3 regions of the Enterococcus sp. R12 genome follow, and region 1 is predicted to be linked to each of the others. Evidence: predicted binding sites of a transcription regulator. Region 1 holds the regulator's gene; each other region holds the start of a gene.
What was found. The regulator NrdR, encoded in region 1, represses ribonucleotide reductase genes. The targets are predictions, from matches to a motif close to ACACNATATATNGTGT.
Positions count from the first base shown of each region.

Region 2: a site for NrdR is predicted at 3,929-3,944, ahead of nrdH (glutaredoxin-like protein NrdH). Genes of this name have one in related genera too.
Region 3: a site for NrdR is predicted at 3,944-3,959, ahead of ACTW1R_RS14155 (deoxynucleoside kinase). Genes of this name have one in related genera too.

Region 1 covers NZ_CM176874.1:1,723,835-1,731,149, reverse strand. The annotation lists gene ACTW1R_RS07955 (hypothetical protein) at 1-345, opposite strand, end outside; gene dnaI (primosomal protein DnaI) at 369-1,298, opposite strand; gene ACTW1R_RS07945 (replication initiation and membrane attachment family protein) at 1,298-2,674, opposite strand; gene nrdR (transcriptional regulator NrdR) at 2,688-3,158, opposite strand; gene ACTW1R_RS07935 (FusB/FusC family EF-G-binding protein) at 3,362-4,003, opposite strand; gene ACTW1R_RS07930 (hypothetical protein) at 4,252-4,590, opposite strand; gene ACTW1R_RS07925 (ABC transporter ATP-binding protein) at 4,759-5,538, shown strand; gene coaE (dephospho-CoA kinase) at 5,712-6,305, opposite strand; gene mutM (DNA-formamidopyrimidine glycosylase) at 6,302-7,144, opposite strand; gene polA (DNA polymerase I) at 7,160-7,315, opposite strand, start outside.
Region 2 covers NZ_CM176874.1:725,343-732,657, forward strand. The annotation lists gene ACTW1R_RS03355 (alpha/beta hydrolase) at 1-223, shown strand, start outside; gene nrdF (class 1b ribonucleoside-diphosphate reductase subunit beta) at 283-1,248, opposite strand; gene nrdE (class 1b ribonucleoside-diphosphate reductase subunit alpha) at 1,346-3,505, opposite strand; gene nrdH (glutaredoxin-like protein NrdH) at 3,603-3,827, opposite strand; gene ACTW1R_RS03375 (FeoA family protein) at 4,185-4,652, shown strand; gene feoB (ferrous iron transport protein B) at 4,652-6,790, shown strand; gene ACTW1R_RS03385 (hypothetical protein) at 6,787-6,918, shown strand.
Region 3 covers NZ_CM176874.1:3,060,311-3,067,625, reverse strand. The annotation lists gene fni (type 2 isopentenyl-diphosphate Delta-isomerase) at 1-674, opposite strand, end outside; gene ACTW1R_RS14170 (phosphomevalonate kinase) at 671-1,753, opposite strand; gene mvaD (diphosphomevalonate decarboxylase) at 1,790-2,788, opposite strand; gene mvk (mevalonate kinase) at 2,781-3,713, opposite strand; gene ACTW1R_RS14155 (deoxynucleoside kinase) at 4,019-4,663, shown strand; gene ACTW1R_RS14150 (magnesium transporter CorA family protein) at 4,753-5,658, shown strand; gene ACTW1R_RS14145 (pentapeptide repeat-containing protein) at 5,655-6,290, opposite strand; gene nox (H2O-forming NADH oxidase) at 6,624-7,315, shown strand, end outside.

The DNA.
Region 1 (7,315 bases):
CTCCTCGATCTCTCCTGAATAGGCCTCGATAGGGACATGGAGAATGACCCCATCATTTTGAAAACTTTGGACGACTTGATCCTCATCTTCAACTGCCGCTACGTCTTTCAAAAATAATTGAAAGGTATCATCCGAACCTGTTCGGGCATCTTCTTGGATAATACCAGTAAAAACCGTCGCTGTTTCGCTCTGTGAAGAACTATTGGCAACGGAACTAGCATTCTCACTTGATTCAGAAGGCGTGTTATCGCCACTTGATGTATTGTTGTTTTCGGGACTGCCACAAGCCGTTAACAGTAGCACTGCTGCTAAGGACAAGCCTAGAATCACTTGTTTTTTCATCATCTTCTTCCTCCAGTAATGGTTTTTTAGGCATCATTTCGTCGATTTTTGCCCGTCATTTGGATCTCTTGTGTCAAGTAACGAATACGCTCCATAATACGTTTGGCTTTCAATGGTTCGGATTCGCCGCGTTGCGTTACTGAAAGATGCTGCTCCAACTCATGCATAGTAAAATTCGAAGTGAAGAACGTCGGGAGTTGCTCTTGCATTCGGTATTGTAGAATCACACCGAAGACTTCGTCACGAATCCAACTGCTCATCGCATCCGCACCGATATCGTCCATCATTAAGATTGGGGCTTTTTTCACTGCATTCAACTTATCCCCCACCTGATCTTTGCCGATTGCTTGCTTCATCTCTACTGCAAATGTCGGGAAGTGAACCAATGTCGTCGTGTAGCCTGCCTCCGCTAAATCTCTGGCGATCGCGCCAAGCAGATAGGTTTTTCCGATCCCAAAACTCCCCACAAAGTACAGTCCTTTATGAAATTCCTGTGGATTGGCTGTCAACTCACTAATAAAATCAACGGCAGCTGCGATGGCCTCCATTCGGCCAGGCGTTTGCTGATAATCTGCAAAACTTGCTTCTTGTATATCTTTAGGCATATCCATCGCTTTGATGCGACTGCGGATCTCTTCTTGTTTCTGATATGCCAGTAGTTCTTTCGTTGGTACATAGGTGACGTCAATAAAATGAAAATTTAACGCTAAGCGCGGCTCATAGCCCGGTGCGATCATGGATGGATCATTGATGCGGAATTTCCGCTTTTCTTGGACGAACTCATACAGTTTCGCATAGCTTTTTTGAATATCTGCTTCGGTCAATACCTCTTCATTTTCGGCAATAAACGCTTTGACATCAGGATCTTGTAAAACTTCTGCCATCATTGCTGAAAACTGATCACGGTAATTGCGTTTATCCAATAGTTTTCCTAAGTTTTTCCCTACATCTTCCATTACTTGTCACCAGCTTTCTTATGCAAGTAGTTTTGCAGTTTTTTATCTAATTCTGCTTGTCGCTCTGGCGTTAAGGCTGTCTCTTCCACTGGTTTTTCAGCCCAAGAAGGCAGCTTTTCTTCGCGAATGATTTTTTTGCCGCTGGTTTGTGGTCGGCTGCGTTTTTCCTTGGCACTTCGAACAAGGCTCCGAACATGTTTGATGGCATCTTCTGCCGTACCAATTTTTAATTCTGACCACTGGGCGGCGATATTGTTCACATAATTTCCTGACAAAGCGGCATTGTTTTGGACCACCAAGACATAATGAACCAGCACATTGATCACACTATTTGGCAATGGTGACCGTTCGACAAGGCTCTTGATCAGCCATTGTTCTGAATCCGTCATAAAACTGTTTTTCTCCGCTTTGATCGCCTTGAGAAAAGCGATCGGTGCATTGTTCTCACTTTCTTGAATCAATAAGACATCATTTTCTGAAAAACCATTCTGTTTTAAGGTATTGAAGCGGCGCAACTGACTTTCCGCTTGGGGATCTTCTCTTTTTGATGTTTTCGTGAATGTTTGTCGTGATTTCTTCATGATCGCTTGTTCCAGCTTCTTCTGGTCGACCTCGCCTGTTGTCAAAGAAACATTATCCGCCATCAAATCCAACAATTCCAACACATCATAGCCATATAAAGAATGGTATAGAACTAACTTTTGTCGAAAACTTGGCGTGAAATTAGCGGCACGGATATACCGACGCTGCGCTTCATATAAAAGAAAGTCCCAATCCAACTGCTTTTCGTCAAGCACCAAGTTCGCTTTGGTTTCTTGAAAAGAATCACTGACTGCCTGTAACGTTTCTTCATGTGAAGCAAAACGTGCGGTATTTAACCCATAGGCGGCTGAGAAGGATTGAGTCACTTCCTGATAATCGGTCAAGGAACACTGCTTTGGTTGATACAGCTTGACCAGCTGATTAAATTTACGCTCCCCGACTCTTTCCAACAACAGATAGGCATACAATTCATCTTGAAAAAACGCTGCTGGATGGACCGGTTCTTGCAACCAATACAGATACGAGCTCCCGTTTTGAGCATCTGCTTTCTCATAAGACTTTAGCAAGCCGATGCCCTCTAAGTTTTGCTTGGCTTTTATGAAGCGAGGCATTCCCGCATTCATGGCATTCAAGATATCTAGATGCACGGTCGTCATCGACTCCTCGCCAGAAAAGCTTTGGGCTTGGACATCGCTTGCGAGTGTCAAATACAACGCTAAAGCATCACTTTCAATAATTGGTTGATACAAATAAATGAGGGCGTCTTTCCCTTCCGTTGTAAGTGGACGGCTTTTGAACACTTTGTACGATTGATTCGGTAAACTATTGCCCACTTGTTGTCCCCCTCTATTCTTGTGGTTCTTTCGCTTTTTCGACGATGTCTTGTAGTTCTTTTAAGAAAACTGACATGTCTTTAAACTGGCGATAGACACTGGCAAAACGGATATAAGCGATCTCGTCTAAATCAACTAAATCTTCCATCACATACTCACCAATCTGTGTTGTAGAAATTTCATTTTCACCAAGAGCACGAACACGACTTTCCACATGATCGACGATCGTTTCCATCTGATCCATTGTCACTGGACGTTTTTCAGCAGATCGAATCAAGCCCCGTAGGATTTTTTCGCGATTGAATTCTTCACGGGCTCCATTCTTCTTAATGACAAGTAGGGGTGCCTCTTCGATACGTTCAAATGTTGTAAAGCGATAGCCGCAATTTTCGCATTCACGACGGCGGCGAATCACACGTCCATCATCGGCTTGTCGACTATCAACTACCCTAGAATTGTTATGATGACATTTTGGACATTGCATAGTTCCACCTCATTTTCTCTCTTATGCGCTTACGTATTCACGTAAAGTCATCGGTTTCTATGATTAATTATAACATGAAATCCGTTGGTACAATAGCCAAAGTGGTTTATTCTGTTCATTTATTACAAAATTTAAATAATGTTATAACTACTGTTTTTTTGAATTTGAAAAAACGGCAGAAATTTTTCTGCCGTTTCATTTCGTTATTTATCTTTCATTTGCAGCAAAGAAACAAAGTCATGCAAATTTGCTGGCTGTTCCATCTGCTGATTGCACCGTTGGCTATCCCGGCAAATATAGTTCCCCCGTTTGGTATACGTTCCATCTCCATTGCTTTTTGTCAAAGAAAGAAACATCGAGACATTCCCCTCATGCTGACACAAGGGACAGATTCCTTTCTTGACCTCGGTTGAGACATGACCGTGAAGTCCTGTAAAGCCCTGCTCAGTGGCAATGATCATAAACTTACTTTGACTACCGATATCATCCCAAGAAAGATAGGTGGTCTCTTTTAAATCAACGGAAGCAAAATCAGGTATTTTTAGTTTTTTTACTTTCCGAAACATTTTTTCAATTTGTTTTGTTGTCGGTACCTGAAAGGGTCGGACGTACTCTTTGAGCTCTGTTAACAGCTCATTGCTGCGACTGATTGTCATCCCCGGATGAAAGAAAGCAGCTAAAATTTCTCGTGGTGCTGTTTCTTCTTCAGGAAAAAATTGTTCTATGGCGTCTTTTGTCATCGTTTCAACCGTTTTGATCGTTCGAGGATCATTGACCGATTGATACGTTCGTACTAATTGGTATACTTGATGTTTAATTGAATGAAATTGGTAAGGTTCGATCATAAAAAAGCCTTCTTTCTAATTTTCCGTTTCCTATTGCGGCTGTTCTACTTTCTTGACAGTCGTACACAATGCATAAATAAGCATTTGATGACCACCTCCCAATTTCTTTGCTGCTTTCCATGCGATCTTAATGGATTATAATGAGAGGTTGAGAAATTGTCAACTGTGCAGGTGGTTGTCTTTCAACCTCTCTTTGGTCTCATTAACAAAAAATGCCTCGTCTAGAAGACGAAGGCATCCATGGTCGTTTATAATTTATCTTCAATTCCTGTGTAATGCTTCAGCTGGTCTGCATCCCGTCGATCATTCGAAGAAATTTTATTTGCATCGGGATTTTCAGCTCGCAATAGTTCTTCGCTGCTGACATTTTCAGGGGTGGTTCGATCATTGCGGGCATCACGCTCATCATTTTGATCATCTAGTTCATTGACTCGTTTTTGATCGTGCTCTTTCTTGATTTGACCTTCTTGTGCTTGTTCTTTCCCAGAGTGGGCAAGTTCTTCATTGTTGGTCCACTCACCGATTTTTTCTTTGGCTTTGCCAACGATCACATCTTTTTCATCTTTAAAAGTACCCATAGTTATCATCCCTCCTGTATACTTTCATCATAACAAGCATTCTGATTTCTGACAAAAGATATGAATACGATACCAAACAGTCAGCAAAATGTTTTTCTTTATGCTATAATATGAGCGATTATTTTCTGAATTTTCTTACAACTGGAGGTGAAGAACCTGTTTAAGGTTCGACAATAGATGACAATCCTCGATTTCCAACAGGTTTCATTCGTTCGCAACAAGAACTATTTATTAAAAGCGATCAATTGGCAAGTGAAAAAAAATGAGCATTGGGCGATTTTAGGTCTGAATGGTGCTGGCAAAAGTTTATTACTCCAAATGATCACGGGAAGTTTATGGCCTTCTTCTGGTCAACGAACGGTCTTAGGTGAGCGTTACGGGAAAACGTCTGTGCCCGATCTTCAACGGCGCATTGGTTGGGTCAGTTCAGCGCTGCAAAGCAAGTTTTATGGTCGCGATCTTGCCGAAGAGATCGTTCTTTCCGGGCTTTATTCCAGTATTGGTCTTTATGAGTCCTACGAAGAAGAGCAGCTGATCCAAGCAAAAGAGCTTTTGGCTGACTTAGGTTTGTCGCATCTGATCCATCGTTCCTATCACGTCCTTTCGCAAGGGGAAAAACAATTTGTCATGATCGCACGGGCCATGATGGCACAACCAGAGATCCTCATTTTGGACGAACCTTGTACGGGCCTTGATCTATTTGCGCGAGAAGAACTGCTAACCCGTCTGGAGACTTTTTCACAGCTGCCGAATACGCCGACTCTTCTTTACGTTACCCATCATACGGAAGAGCTACTACCGATTTTCACTCATTTGCTGATGTTAAAAAACGGCGAAGTCCACGCCGCTGGTCAACGAGAGACGATTTTTACTGAGGAGGTTCTCACCTCTTTTTATGATCAACCGATCGTTCTTCACCCCTTTTCCAGCAATCGCGTGATCGTGACCCCAAAATAAATCAGGGCTGGTACTTTGATGTTTAACCATTCATACACGATCGTCTTACTTTCCAAACCAAACAGTTTCCGACGTGTTTCAGCGCCAGTTGTTTTTGGAAATGATAGGGCTAGGTTTGCTATTGAAAGACAAATAGCAGGTTCCCTTTTGCTGAAGGGAACCTGCTATCTTATCTATTTGTTTAAGGATGCTAACCAATCATCGATCTGCTGATTGAGTTGGGCGATCGTTCCTTGATTATCAAAGACAATATCGGCCCGTTGTTTCTTTTTCTCAATGGAAAGCTGACTGTCGATTCGTTGTTGCGCTTCTTGCTCACTCAGTTGATTACGTGCCATCAACCGCTCTTTTTGAAGCGCTTCTGGCACATAAACGACTGCGGTTTGATCCATGTATTGGTCGTAGTCGGCTTCATAAAGCAAAGGAATGTCAACGATCAACAAGGGCACTTGCTGCCTTTTTTCTTCGATCTGAGACAAAATCTCTTGTCGAATAAATGGCGACAACGTCTGATTCAGCAAGCGACGTTTTTCTGGATCATTAAATATCAGGGCACCGAGGGTTTGCCGATTCAGGTGTCCGTCATCGGTCAAAATCTGCGGACCAAAGGCTTGTGTCACCGCCTGCAAGCCCTCCGTATTCGGTTCAACGACTTCTCTGGCGATGATATCGGCATCAATAATCGGTAAGCCCAGTGAGCGAAAATGTGCGACTGCGGTACTTTTCCCAGTGGCGATCCCGCCAGTGACCCCTAAGACAAAGCTCATTTGCTGGACCTCACATGCAATTTTTGGCACTGAGGACAAAAGTGCGTCCCCCGTTGGGCAACCTTGGTCTTGACGATTGGTGTCCCGCATCGCCCGCAAGGATTGCCCGTTTGGCCATAGACATTTAATGACACTTGGAATTTTCCTGCTTCGCCCAATGCATTGAGATAGGTCCGAATGGTTGTCCCCCCTGCTTCAACGGCGCGTTCCAAGACTTCGATGATCGCTTGATGCAATACGTTGGCTTCTGCTGGGGTGAGCGAATCTGCTGGTTGTTCAGGATGGATCTTCGCTTGCCATAGCGCCTCATCCACATAAATATTGCCCAAACCAGTCACAAGTTTTTGATCTAACAAAAGGGGTTTGATGGCTTTTTTAGACCGCTTCAATCCTTGCTCAAATGCTTCCAATAAAAACAATTCAGGCTTAGGCTCAGGACCTAATTGCATGATGCCTTTATAGGCTGCGCTTTGGTCTTTGTCCACTAAAGTCATACGACCAAATTTTCTTACATCGTGGTAATTTAACTGACTGCCATCCGTAAAATGGAAAATGACATGTGTATGTTTATCGACAATCGGGTCTGACTCAAAATACTCGTACTTGCCTTCCATTCGTAGATGAGAGATCAGATCATAATCTGTCAATTTAAAAATCAAAAATTTTCCACGTCGTTCAAATTTTTCAAACCGTTGCCCTTTCAACAGTGCCGAAAAGATCGGCACTTCAGGACTTTCGATGATTCGCGGCCAAAGGATCTCGACCGATTCGATCGTTTTATTTAAAACAAGTTTTTCAAGTCCTTTGCGGACCGTTTCAACTTCTGGTAATTCAGGCACCTCTGTTCACCTCATTTATTTTGCATCGTACCATGTTTTGCCCCAATTGCTATCTGTCAGTAAAGGGACATGTAATGCAACGGCTTGCTCCATCACTTCTTTCACTAAAGCGTCAAGACGAGGCAATTCAGATTCAGGTACTTCAAATACTAGTTCATCGTGTACTTGCAG
Region 2 (7,315 bases), 1.0 Mb from region 1:
TCCACCAACATATATCACGGATGGCAATGCCTATTCCTTTGAAGACCAAGGCATTGCCTTTGCCAACCAGCTGCAAGCTCTTGATATTCCCGTGACGAGTCGCTTTTACAAAGGGGATTCGGAAACGGTGACCCACGAATACCAATTTGATTATAGCTTGCCCCAAGCACAGGCCTGTTTGACAGAAACGTTGACCTTTATCAAAGACCAGTTGGCTCACTAAAAAACACCTTGTTTCTCACCCTCAATTGGCGAGAAACAAGGTGTTTATTTGTCAGCAGATCAATCAAGTCCGATGAAGTAGTCATCGTCTTTCATCGCTTCTACGGAACCAAGCAGATACCCGTTCCCAACTTGTGAGAAGAAGTCGTGGTTGCTGGTACCAGTTGAAATACCGTTCATGACGATTGGATTGACATCGTTGGCGGTATCTGGGAAAAGCGGGTCTTGTCCTAGATTCATCAAAGCCTTATTGGCATTGTAACGCAAGAAGGTTTTGACTTCTTCGGTCCAGCCGATCTCATCGTATAATTCTTCGGTATAACGCTCTTCATTTTCATACAACTCATACAACAAGTCGTACATCCAGTCTTTCAGCTTTTGCTGTTCGTCTTCTGGTAATTCGTTGAAACCTAATTGGAATTTGTAGCCGATATACGTGCCGTGAACGGATTCGTCACGAATGATCAATTTGATGATCTCCGCTACGTTCGCTAGTTTGTTATTGCCTAAGTAGTAAAGGGGTGTATAGAAACCTGAATAGAATAAGAAGGTCTCTAGAAATACACTGGCGATTTTTTTCTCTAGCGGTGTGCCATTTTTGTAGATCTCATTGATTCGTTCGGCTTTCTTTTGCAAATATGGATTGGTGTTGGTCCATTCAAAAATATCAGCGATCTCCGCTTTTGTATTCAGGGTGCTGAAAATCGATGAATAGCTTTTTGCATGGACAGATTCCATAAATTGGATGTTGTTCAAGACCGCTTCTTCATGTGGGGTGCGGACATCTTTACGCAGTTGATCCATACCGCTTTCTGATTGAACGGTATCTAATAAAGTCAAGCCGCCAAAGACGTAGCCCACCGTTGTTTTTTCTAATGGAGATAGCGTCCGCCAGTCATCAAGGTCATTTGATAAAGGGATCCGCGTATCTAACCAGAATTGTTCTGTTAATTTTTCCCAAGTGGATTTATCGATGATATCTTCGATCTCATTCCAGTTGATTGCTTCATAGTAAGTCTTACCCATAGTCGGTTCCTCCAATAATCGTATCAAGACAACAGCCGACCCGCTGTCAAGAAAGAGCAGGGGCAGGCGGTTGGTTCGTTTTCAGGCAAAAGTTGGATTAGATGACGCAGCTTTCACATTGGTTGCTGCCGATCTCTTCTGCATCATCTGTAAAGGTCCGTACATAGTAGATCGATTTGATGCCTTTGTGGAAAGCGTAGTGACGCAAAATGTTCAAATCACGGGTGGTTTGTTTTGTCGTTTCTTTCCATTCGTAAAGACCTTCTGGAATATCTGAACGCATAAACAAGGTCATACTCATACCTTGATCGACGTGTTTTTGAGCAGTTGCGTAAACATCGATCACTTTGCGCATATCCATATCGTAGGCTGATTTGTAGTAGCCGATCGTCTCATTGCTCAAGTAAGGTGCTGGATAGTAGATCTTGCCGATTTTCTTTTCTTGGCGTTCTTCGATCATCCGAGTGATTGGGTGGATGCTGGCACTCGTATCATTGATATAAGAGATCGAACCATTTGGTGCAACGGCTAGGCGGTTTTGGTGATACAAGCCGGTTTCTTTGACGGTTTGTGCCAAGGCTGCCCAATCTTCACCAGTTGGTAAAAAGACGCCTTCAAACAATGCTTTGACTTTTTCCGATTTTGGTTGGTAGTCACCTTGGATATAATCGGTGAAGTAGCTGCCGTCTGCATACGCTGATTTTTCAAAGTTATGGAAAACTTCGCCTTTTTCTTTGGCGATGGCATTGCTTTCAACCAATGTCCAATAGTTCAACAACATGAAATAAAGATCAGTAAATTCAAGGGATTCTGGTGAACCGTATTCCATTTGATTTTTTGCAAAATAGGTATGCAAGCCCATTGCGCCTAAACCGATCGTGTGGTTCAAGGCATTCCCATTTTGGATCGATGGTACTACGTCAATGTCAGACGCATCAGTAACAAAGGTCAAGGCACGAGTCATTGCTCGAACAGATTTCCCAAAGTCAGGGCTGTCCATCAAGTTCACGATATTGGTGGAACCTAAGTTACAGCTGATATCTGTTCCTAAAACTTCGTATTCTTGTTTGCCGTTGATCTCAGATGGTGCTTGGACTTGAAGGATCTCGGAACAAAGATTACTCATGATGATCTTGCCATCAATTGGGTTGCTGCGGTTTGCTGTATCGATATTGATGATATAAGGATAACCAGATTCTTGCTGCAATTTAGAAATTTCGTTTTCTAGATCACGGGCTCTGATTTTGGTTTTGCGAATCCGTGGGTTCATGACTAAGTTGTCGTATTCCTTGGTGATATCGACATAAGAGAAGGGTACGCCATATTCTTTTTCGACACTGTAGGGACTAAAGAGATACATCTCTTCATTTTTGCGCGTCAATTCGTAGAATTTGTCAGGTACGATCACGCCTAATGATAAGGTTTTGACACGGATTTTTTCATCCGCATTTTCTTTTTTCGCTGATAAAAAGCTGATGATGTCTGGGTGGAAGACGTTCAAGTAGACCACGCCAGCCCCTTGCCGTTGACCCAATTGGTTTGAGTAGCTGAAGCTATCTTCAAACAATTTCATTACAGGCATCACACCACTTGCTGCCCCTTCGTAGCCTTTGATAGGCGCGCCGGCTTCCCGCAAGTTTGATAACGTGATCCCGACACCGCCACCGATTCGTGAAAGTTGCAGCGCGGAGTTGATCCCACGACCGATCGCGTTCATGTCATCAGTGATTTGGATCAAGAAACAAGAAACCAACTCACCGCGACGTTTGCGTCCTGCATTCAAGAAAGAAGGGGTTGCTGGTTGGTAACGTTGGTAGATCATTTCATCTGCCAAGCTCATTGCTAACTCTTCATTGCCATCCGCAAAGTAAAGGGCGTTGAAAGCGACCCGATCTTCGTAACGTTCTAGATACGCGGTACCATCATTCGTTTTTAATGCGTATTGTGAATAAAACTTGTAAGCAGCCATAAATGATTTGAAAGTAAAGTGTTGCTCATCTAAGAATTGATACAATTGCTCAATAAAGGCAGGGCGATACTTTTTGATAAATTCTTCTTCTAAATAATCATTTTCAATCAAATAATTGATTTTGTCCATTGCAGTCGCAAAGGTTAAGGTATTTGGTTCAACGTTTTCTTTAAAGAATGCCGCTAAGGCTTCTTTGTCTTTATTTAATGGAATTTGACCATCTACTGGACGGTTGATCTCATTATTCAATTTGAAATAACTGACATCTTTGATTTCTTTCAAGCTCATAAATGGCTAACCTCTTTTCTTGTTTTGTTCGTATAAAAAAGGACTTGCGGTCTGGACGACTGACAAATCCCTCAAAAGCATCACATTGAGAAAAATCTTAGCTCGCTAATTGACGTAGTTGATCTGGACGGAAACCGATGATCGTTTGCGCATCAGAGGTAATGACTGGCACACTTTGGAATCCTTGTTCTTTCAAAAATTCTAATGCTTCAGGCTCATTATCAATATTGATTTCTTCAAATGCAATCTGATTTTCACTTAAAAAGCGTTTCGCCATTTTACATTGCATGCAGTTGTTTTTAGAAAATAGTTTGATATTCATAATTGTTTCCTCCGAGTTGTAATAGTTATAAACCTAGTATAAATAAGTCTCGGAGAAAGTCAACGAAAAAACACTATATCTTGTGCTTGTGAATTCGACATACACAATTTATAGTGTTTCTGTGTTTTTTATGCAAGGGAAAAAAGCGGAAAATACTTAGAATTACAAGGTTTTTGCGTAATTAATACAGGGGATATGCAATCAAAATGAGTAAAAAAAATCCTTATTGTGAAGGAAGATTCAAAGTGAGGACCGAAACAGATTGACTTCTTATGGAAATGGCTCTATTATAATGATAATCATTCTCAATTAAAGTAGGTTAATTATAACAACACTTCACAAAAGGAGTAAGAAGCAATGAAAATGGCGCAAACTCGGGCTTCTGGAACATACAAAATCGACTCGTTGGCAACCACCAAAGAAATCACGGCTCATTTAAATGATCTTGGTATTCGCACGGGCGTTGAAATCGTTGTGGTACAAAAAGATCGCAAAGGCGGCATCATTTTACACCAAGGGACGCGGATCGCTTTAGATGAACGGGTCATGGAACAAATCGATGTCACAGAAACCCAGCAGCAAACCATCATTACCTCCTTGGATCAGCTGCAAGTCGGTGAAAGCGGGAAGGTCAATCAGATCGCCGCCAAAGGTGCGGTGCGCCGTCGATTGATGGATATGGGGCTTACGAAAAACGTCCATTTGGAAGTGGTGAAGCTGGCTCCTTTGGGTGATCCGATGGAGATTCGGCTCCGCGGCTATGAATTGTCTTTGAGAAGGCAAGAAGCAGCGTTAGTTTTTGTCGAAAAAGGAGTCGAAGCGTAATGACCTATCACTTTGCATTAGCAGGAAATCCCAATAGCGGGAAAACGAGTACCTTCAATCAATTGACCGGTGCCAAACAAACAGTGGGGAATTGGCCAGGCGTTACCGTGGAACGAAAAGCGGGGCGACTGCGAAAAGACCGACAAGTATTGATCCAAGATCTACCAGGGATCTATTCCTTGTCGCCGTACACACCAGAAGAACTGATTTCTCGCAATTATTTGATGGAAGCATCATTGGACGCGGTGATCAATATTATCGATGGAACCAACCTGGAGCGCAACCTGTATCTAACATTGCAATTATTAGAAATGAATGTCCCGACTGTGGCAGCCATCAACATGATCGACCTATTAAAGAAAAAAGGCTTGCAGATCAATTTCGAAAAGCTAGCTTACGGTCTAGGGATTCCCGTATTTGGCATCAGTGCTTTGAAGCAACGCGGCTTAACCAAAATGATCGAGGCAGCGAAGCATGTAGCCAATACACAACCGTTTCCTCCCCGCTACGATGCTCGTCTAGAAGCTGGCTTGACCGAGATCATGGCGATTTTGCCAGAGACGATCCCTCAGCAGCAAAAACGCTGGTTTGCCATAAAACTCTTCGAAAAAGATGAAGCGATTCAAACAATGTGTAAACTGACTGATTCCCAGCAGGCAGTCCTTCAGGAGACGATTTCGATTTTAGAGCTGATCTTTAAAGACAGCAGTGACGCCATTCTCGTCAATGAGCGCTATGGCTTCATTGAAGAATTGTTGGCGCTGGCAGTCATCAAGGAAACAGATCAGCACTTAGCCTTCAGCGACAAAATCGATCGCGTGTTGACCCATCGCGTATTGGCACTACCGATTTTTGCCTTCATTATGTGGGGAATCTACTATTTATCGATTCAGACGATTGGTACGATTGGTACTGATTGGGTCAATGATGTATTATTTGGCAGCTGGATTCCCGAAACAGCAGCGCACTGGCTAGAACAGCTGCAAGTCGCCCAGTGGCTGCAAGAACTGATTTTAGACGGCATCGTGGCAGGGGTCGGTGCGGTCTTAGGCTTTTTGCCGCAGATCTTCGTGCTGTTTTTTTGTTTGGCTATCTTGGAGGACTGCGGATACATGGCACGGGTGGCATTTGTCATGGATCGCCTGTTTCGCAAGTTTGGTCTATCTGGCAAGTCGTTTATCCCCATGTTGATCGCTACCGGTTGCGGGGTGCCCGGCGTGATGGCAAGCCGAACGATTGAAAATGAAAAGGATCGTCGGTTGACGGTGATGGTCACGACCTTCATGCCATGTTCTGCCAAATTGCCGATCATCGCATTGATTTCAGGAGCCTTTTTCCCTCAGTATAGTTGGGTCGCCCCATCGGCCTATTTTGTCGGCATGGGTGCTGTGATTTTTTCAGGGATCGTCTTGAAAAAAACGCCTTTATTTGCAGGTGATCTGGCACCATTTATTATGGAACTGCCAGCGTATCACTTGCCGCAGCTCACAACGATTTTGAAAAGTGCCTGTGATCGAGCCATTGCTTTTGTGAAAAAAGCCGGTACGATAATTTTTGTGGCTTGTATTTTTGTCTGGTTTACCTCCAGCTACAGCTTTGCCTTGCAGCGGGTCACAGGAGACCAAAGCATTTTGGCCTTTTTCGGACGACTTTTGGCGCCGCTTTTTGCTCCCCTAGGCTGGGGAACCTGGCGAGGCGCCGTGGCGACGATCACTGGCCTGGTCGCCAAAGAAAATGTGATCGGCACCTTTGGGATCCTCTACGGACAAACTGGGGAGTTGTCAGAAAGTGGGACGGAGATTTGGCAAGTGTTGCGCGGCGATTACACTGCTGTGGCGGCATACTCTTTTCTCGTCTTTAATTTACTATGTGCCCCTTGTTTTGCTGCTATCGGTGCGATCCACCGTGAAATGGGGGACAGCAAGTGGACGTGGTTAGCCATTGGCTATCAATGCGGCTTGGCATACTGCGCCAGCTTGTTGGTCTACCAATTCGGGCACGTCATCTTTGAAGGCGGACACCTCACGCTGGGTGTTTTCGCGGCAATCCTCATTGCTGGGCTATTGGTATTTGCTCTGTTGAAGAAACCATTCCGAGGGAGTGTACCCTTGATCCAAGTCGTAGGAGGCGAAAAATGATTGCTACAATAATTCTAAGCGGCCTGATTTTTGGCTATGGCACCCGTGTGGTGTACCGCATGGTGAAAAAGGATCATTGTTCTGATTGTCATAGCAGTTGTCCCGTGAAGCATGAGGAAGCAAAGTAGAAAATAGCAGTTGTAAGTAAAAATTTGTGTGAAAATACCTACGGGTAGAAATACAATTGAAACGGTAGATCTTAGCCATGAATAGATTGTTTGCTTTAAGAAGTTCTTAGTTTATTTAAGAGCTTCTTTTTTTATTGTGGGTGCAATCAAAAGATCTGTCCATTTTTGGTTCACTTTTTCCTTGAGAGAATAAGTTTTGTGAACTGCTCAAGAAGGTTATTGAGAAAAACTGGAGGCTAATAAAAAAAATAGCCAGTATACCTAGTCTTTTTGAAAAGAGCAGTTCACTTAATCTGGAAGCGCGTACAAATATGTGGTCTCAAATCGTCTATTCAGGCCAGAACTTTTCACTTATAGTGTGTGTATAGGAATGATCTCGAGAAATTCTTTACTAAAA
Region 3 (7,315 bases), 1.3 Mb from region 1:
AATTCACGTTTTTTTCGACGAGCATTTTCGATTTGAGTAAAACTTGTGCCGCCGCTGCCAGCAACATCAATCGTTTGTACGCCGATCGCCAGTAACTGCTGGATCGTTTCACGGGACATCCCAAAGCCGACCTCTTTGACGACAACAGGAACGGCAACAGAAGCCATCGTTTTTTCCAATAAGGACAGCCATTGGCTAAATTGACGATCGCCTTCTGGCATCACTAATTCTTGCGGTGCATTCAGATGGATCTGCAAGGCATCGGCACCAAAGAGCTCCACTGCCCGCTGTGCATTTTCAACGGGACTGCCCGCGCCAATATTGGCTAATAAGAAGCCGTCAGGATTGGCTTTACGGACGATACGAAAAGAATCGGCGACACTTGGGTCTTTTAAGGCAGCCGAAACGGAGCCGGTTGCCATCATCAACTCACAGGCTTGTGCGATCTCTGCTAACTCTTGATTGATTTTTAAGGTTTTTTCACTGCCGCCGGTCATGGCATTGATGAAAAAAGGGCTGGAAAATGAGCGGTCAAAGACAGTCGTCGCAATTGACACATCAGCCACGTCAATTTGTGGAAACGACTGGTGAACCAAGCGAACTGCATCAAAATCGTTGCTGTGTTCTTTATGGAACGCTTTTGCTAAGGAAACATGTTCATCTTTTCGATTCATGATAGGTCCTCCCGGTAATGGTAAACATGCAGCGGCAATGGGGTGATCTCGGCTTTTTCCCACGCACTCATCAATGGTAAAATACCGGTTTTTTGGTCAACGATCACGATACCGCAATCGCCGCCGCCGGCACCGGAAGATTTGGCTGCACCACAATAATTTTCTGCTAGATCACAAAGCTTTTTAAGTGCTGGAGTTTCAATCGGCACACCAGTCAGTGCGGACAACTCCCGCAGGAGCTTTCGATTTTCCGTGATCATTTTTTTGATCGTGCGACTGTCTTCATTTAAGAAGCCGTCGATCAATCGATTGACGCAGTCTTTGCTGGCTGCTAAAAAGGCCGCATAGGCGTTTTCTTTTTCTTCTTTGGATTGATAGACTTGATCCACTAAATCAGAGGTGGAGGCAGGAGAGCCTGTCCAGCCAATCAATAGTCGAAGAGATTTCGGAACCGTCAAGGGACGGATCGATAATCCTGGCCAATCGAAAGCGATCAATTCTGTTAAGGTATGGTCTTTTTGTTTGGCTAAGACCCAGTCGTGATCGAAGGTTGAAAAAGCGATCCAGCCGCCATAACAAGAGGCCGCAATATCACCGCACGACCCATTGCCTTGAACAGCGAGATGGGCAAGAGCCGCAATTTTGAATTGGGTCAACCGATCCATGTCCATTTGATAGTACAGATTCAATGCTTTGACCGTGGCAACAGTCACGGCACCGCTGGAACCGAGGCCATATTTGCGACCATTCGAGTTATCCAGTTCACTGGTCACTTTTAAATCGTAAAAGGAAAGGGGGATGCCTTTTTCTTGGGCATATTTTTCCGTCAGACGAATGGCTGCCAAAATATAGTGGAACGGGTTATCTCGGTGGTCTAAGACTAATTCGCCTTTACGACGCGTCCAGCGAATCGGCAGGTCGCTGTATTGGGCAGACTGGATGCTGCCGTTTTTACGGGCCTCTTCAACAGTGACCGTGATAAATTGGTCAACGGCAACGATGATTGCAGGATGACCAGGTTCGACAACGGCGTATTCACCAGCAATAAATAGTTTTCCAGGAACGGATAGTTCAATCATTTCGACACTCCTAATCGATGGCTTCTTAATGGCTTCTTAGTTGATAGGGGAAGATTCTTCCACCGGTAAAAAGGCTAATCCTTTGCCCGCATGAGCAGTTACTAATTGTTCTGAGGCAAAGTGAGCACTTAATTCACGTAAAATCGTTTGTTCTTCTTGTTTTTGGCATAAAACTTTGACATTGGGACCAGCATCCATCGTGAAATAGCAAGCCAATCCTTTTTTTCGCAGCATTCGGACACATTCCATAGCTCGTAAAGATTCAGAAGACCAATAAGTAAAAGGTGGTTCGGCGGCTAAGGTCGTTCCATGCATTTTCAAGGCGTTGGCCTCGGTCGTTTCACCTAAAGCAGTAAAGTCTTTTTCGGCAATCGCTTGTTTCATTTTCACGAGATCGCTCGCAGTGGCAGAAAGCCAGCCTGGATAAAAGCTCGAGGTTTCAACGGTTCGGCGCATCCCCTCACGACTGGAGACTTCTTTGGCTTGTGCGTTGATCAAGATAAAGATCATACTCAATTCTTCTTCCCAGCCATTCGACGGCACTTGGGTGGCAAAAGAAGTCTCATCGGTACCTTGATGCCATTCAGCAAAGCCACCGTAGATACTCCGACAAGCCGAACCAGAACCGCGACGGGCCAAACGGGATAGCTCTTGCTCCGACAAGTTTAAGTCCAGTGCTTCACTACAGGCACCCGCCAATGCCGCTAATCCGCTGGCAGAAGAGGCAAGTCCAGCAGCGGTTGGGACGAAGTTTTGACTTTCCACCGTGGCATACCACGGGCAGTCCGCTTTTTTTCGTACCAGATCCAAAAAGTCCGCAACTTTTTTGGTGGCAGCGTCTGTTTGCACCACACCATCCAATGTAAAGCGATCTTGCGTAAAATCGGGTGAAAAAGCCACCGTTGTTTCTGTGTAAAAAGCATCGAGGGTCAGGGACAAACTATTGTTCATCGGTAAAATGAAGGTTTCGTCTTGTTTTCCCCAATACTTGATCAATGCGATATTCGTGTAGGCACGAGCCTTTCCCTTATACATGTTCATAAACTCCTAATCCTTGTATCCATGCCGCACGAGCGCCATCGGACAATAAAATACGGCTGATATTCTCAGCCTGTTCCTTCGTTTTGGTTAGTGCAATCATACAGCCGCCTCGGCCCCCGCCGGTCAGCTTCGCCCCATAAGCCCCGTGTGCCAATGCTGAGGAAACCAACTGATCCAGTTGCTGATTGCTGACCCCTAACTGCTGCAGTGCCTGATGGGCATTGTTCATGCTTTCGCCTAATATTTCTAATTGATTGGCTATAATTGCCTCTTTGGCTCTTTTGGTTTCGATCCCTAAACGCTGGATCGCTTGACTGGCCAGCTGCTTGCTGGTTTCAAAAAGATGGGCGACACTTTTGACAGCTTCTCTCGTTTGCCCTTTGATGCCAGTATCAGCGACGAGCAGATAACCGTCGATCGTGAGGGGAAACGAAGTGATGGGATGCCCTTTGATAAAGTAAATGGCATCCGTCCCACTGGCTGCCGCAGCATCGATCCCGCTAGGATTGCCGTGAGCGATTTTTTCAGAAAAGTTGACATAGGTCATCAATTCTTCTTTTGTAAAATCTTTTTTGATCCAATCAAAAAAAGCGCGAGTCAATGCAACAGCGACCGCCGCGCTAGAACCCATTCCCCGTTCAGAAGGGATGGTGCTGACGATGGAGGTTGCAAAAGGACCCGTGTGGAAATCTTGTTGCAGACGATGCAGCAAGTCTTTGACATTTTTTAAGTGGCTGGGGACTTCTTCAAGCAGACCGTGATAGTAACTTGAAATCAAGGTGTTTGTTTCATTTGCTGTGATCTCGACTTGTACTTTTGCTCCCGCAAAAGGGAAAGCAATTGCTGGTTCACCGTAAACAACTGAATGTTCACCCATTAAGATGATTTTTCCTGTAGCTATGCCAGTACCAATTGACATTATTTTCCTCATTTCTCTAGGGAGCTTACCCCACATGATTCATTTATCGTTTGTCAGTCAATTGTAACTATCTCCTGACAAAAACACAATTTAATTAAAGATCCTTTCCTATTTTACTAGAAGAAGGCTCTTTCGTTAAGCATTCCGTATGAGATTTCAAAAAAAAGCAAAAATCTTTAAACTTTTATTGAAAAACTTCTTGATCTGTGCTTTAAAAGTTTCAGTTGACGGCACAAGATATAGTATTGTATAGTTGATATCGCAAGTGCAACATACAATATTTAGTGATGAGTGAGTTGGGGGATATGAGCGTGATCGTATTAGCAGGAACGATTGGTGCCGGTAAATCAAGTTTGACCGCATTGATCGCCAATCATTTTGGCAGTCAAGCCTTTTATGAATCGATCGATGACAATGAAGTGTTACCATTATTTTATGCAGATCCAAATAAATATGCGTTTTTACTGCAAATCTATTTCTTAAATAAACGATTTGAAAGTATCAAGCAAGCTATGAAAGACGACAATAACGTCTTGGACCGTTCCATTTATGAGGATTCACTGTTGTTCCATTTAAATGCGGACCTTGGGCGAGCAACCGATACCGAAGTCAAAGTCTATGATGAATTGTTAGCCAATATGTTGGAAGAGCTGCCGTATGCAGCCCACAAAAAGCATCCAGATCTTTTGGTGCATATTCGCGTTTCTTTTGAAACGATGCTGGAGCGTATTGAAAAACGTGGGCGGGAATATGAGCAGTTGACCTTTGATCCTTCGTTATACGACTACTACAAAGAGTTGAACAAACGCTACGATCAATGGTACGAAGAATACAATGAGAGTCCAAAGATCCAGATCGATGGCGATCAATTCAATTTTGTCGAAGACCCGCAAGCGGCACAGGCCGTTTTAACAATGGTGGAAGATGCTTTGAAAGACGCCCGTAAATAGCAATAGCCGATACAGCCAGAAAAGTCCTTTGATTGGGCTTCTGGCTGTTTTCTTTTATAATAGAAGAAAGCAAGAGTGGAGGATGGACTGTGGAAAACAAACATGTCTTTTATGATGGAAACTATGAATGGATTCAAGTCGACCAGCAAGACGCAAAAAGCGTGATGGCACTACAAAGACAATATCATCTGTCGGATGAGATGCTTACGTATTCTCTAGATAAAAACGAACGCGCACGAGTCGAATACGATGCCGAAGAAGAAGCATTGCTGCTGGTTTTCAACGTACCTCAGCAAGAAAAGCGAGACAATCATTTTGAGACCAGCCCAATGACGTTTATTTTAAAAAAGAAGCAGATCTTTACTTTTGCCTCCCATGATACCCGTTATGTGATTCCGATGATGGAGCGCTTGATCCTGCAAAACCCGCAGCAAACACCGCTGCACTTTTTGTTTCAAAGCTTGTTCTTGATTTCTGGCACGTTTTTTCCGTTAGTCGAAGAAGTCAATAGTGAGCGGATTCGCTTGAATCAGCGACTACGGGAAAAAACAACCAATAAAAACTTACTGCAAATGTCCGATTTGGAAGTCGGTTTAGTCTTTTTAGTGTCTGCCACGAAACAAAATGCGGTCCTCTTGGAGCAGATCAAAGCGTTATCCATTTATCGCTTGATGGATGATGACGAGCGGGAACAGCTGGATGATGCCCTGATCGAAGCCAAACAGGCAGTGGAAATGACGTTGCTGGCTTTTCAAATTTTAGAGCAACTATCTGGAACCTACAATAATCTGTTAAACAATAACTTGAATGATACCATGAAGTTTTTGACCGTTTGGTCCCTCTTATTGACTGTGCCTTCCATCGTCACCAGTTTCTTTGGCATGAATGTTCCACTGCCTTTTACCAATAGTATTTTCGGTTGGGGGATTGCCTTATTGATCAGTTTAGTGTTATCCATCTGGATGTTGATTGCTTTATGGCGCAGAATTCGTTAATCGATCACCAAACCTAGACCGGCGGCGATGACCAAGGCTTGTTCTTGATCGACCGTTAGCCCCCGCAATTGTTCAAAGGACAACGCGATCTTTTGAAATTGATTGGTCCGAAAATCTAAAGTTGCTAATTTTGTGTGAAACCAGTTGCTATTGTTCAACTGGTTTTCTTGTAGCGTCAAGTGTTTCCAATCCATTTCATAAAACTCACTGTCGTTTAGTTGGCACTGACGAAACAGCATCGTCCGTAAATTGGTGTTGCTAAAAGAAGCAAAGTTCGCCACGCAATCTTCAAAGGTGCAGTCACGGAAATAGCTTTCCGCAAAATTGGTGCCGGTCAATTTGCATTGTTTAAAGTGAACCCGATGAAAGCTGGCGCCAAAACATTCCAGATTAGAAAAATCGCAATTCTCAAAAAGAACGTTTTGGCATTCCCATTGACTCAAGCGTGTTTTTTGCATCGTCACTTTCTTGAAATGACATTGCTTCAAGATGAGATTTTTGCAAGCATCATAGCTATAGTCACCGCCTTCGAAGAAAGCACTTTCGAAAAGCAGTTCTTCTTCTAAATAAAAATCCTGTGGCTCTAATGCCGACAATAAGGGCGGTAGTGGCAATACGATTTTTTTCTTCATCAAGATCCCATCCTATCTGTTTTTCTCTTCAGTATAACACGGCGAATCGCTGCCGCAATAGGTACGAAAAAGCAGTAGAATATTGTGAAATTTATTCAATCGGTTTGCAGAATGCTTTTATAACAAGGAAAATCCTTAGGTTTAAATACATAATTTTTCACAATCTTTTTGCTTGCAAGACGAAAATAATTTTGATATAGAAACTTGATTCGCTGAAAGTGACGTATATCAACGAAAAACTGTCATAAATTTTTAAAATCGCGAAAAAGTTGATAGTTTTCAAATTCACAAGCAAGCTATAATGACAATGTAAACAAAAGGAGGAAATTTTCCATGACAAAAACAGTTATTATCGGTGCAAACCACGCGGGGATTGCTGCTGCCAATACACTATTAGATAACTACAAAGACCAAGAGGTCGTAATGATCGACCGTAATACAAACTTAAGCTACCTAGGTTGTGGGACTGCTTTATGGGTTGGACGTCAAATCGATTCATACGAAGGCTTGTTCTATACAAAACGTGAAGATTTTGAAGCAAAAGGTGCAAAAATCCATATGGAAACAGTGGTTGATCATATCGATTTTGAGAAAAAAGAAGTGCACGCTGTAACCAATGATGGTGAAACGATCGTTGAATCTTATGATAAAGTTGTCATCGCAACTGGTTCTGTACCGATTTCACCAAAAGTACCTGGACGTGACTTGAAAAACATCCATTTCTTGAAAAAATTCCAAGACGGACAAACGGTTGATAAAGAGTTAGCATCAGAAGACGTGAAAAACGTTGCCGTTATCGGTGCTGGTTACATCGGTGTTGAAATTGCTGAAGCAGCAAAACGCCGTGGCAAAAATGTGTTGCTTTTTGATGCAGCGACACGGGCATTGCCAAACTACTATGACAAATGGTTTACAGAAGATATGGACAAAAACTTAGCTGACAATGGCATTGAATTGCATTTCGGTGAATTAGCACGTGAATACAAAGGAACAGAGAAAGTAGAAGCAGTTGTAACAGACAACGG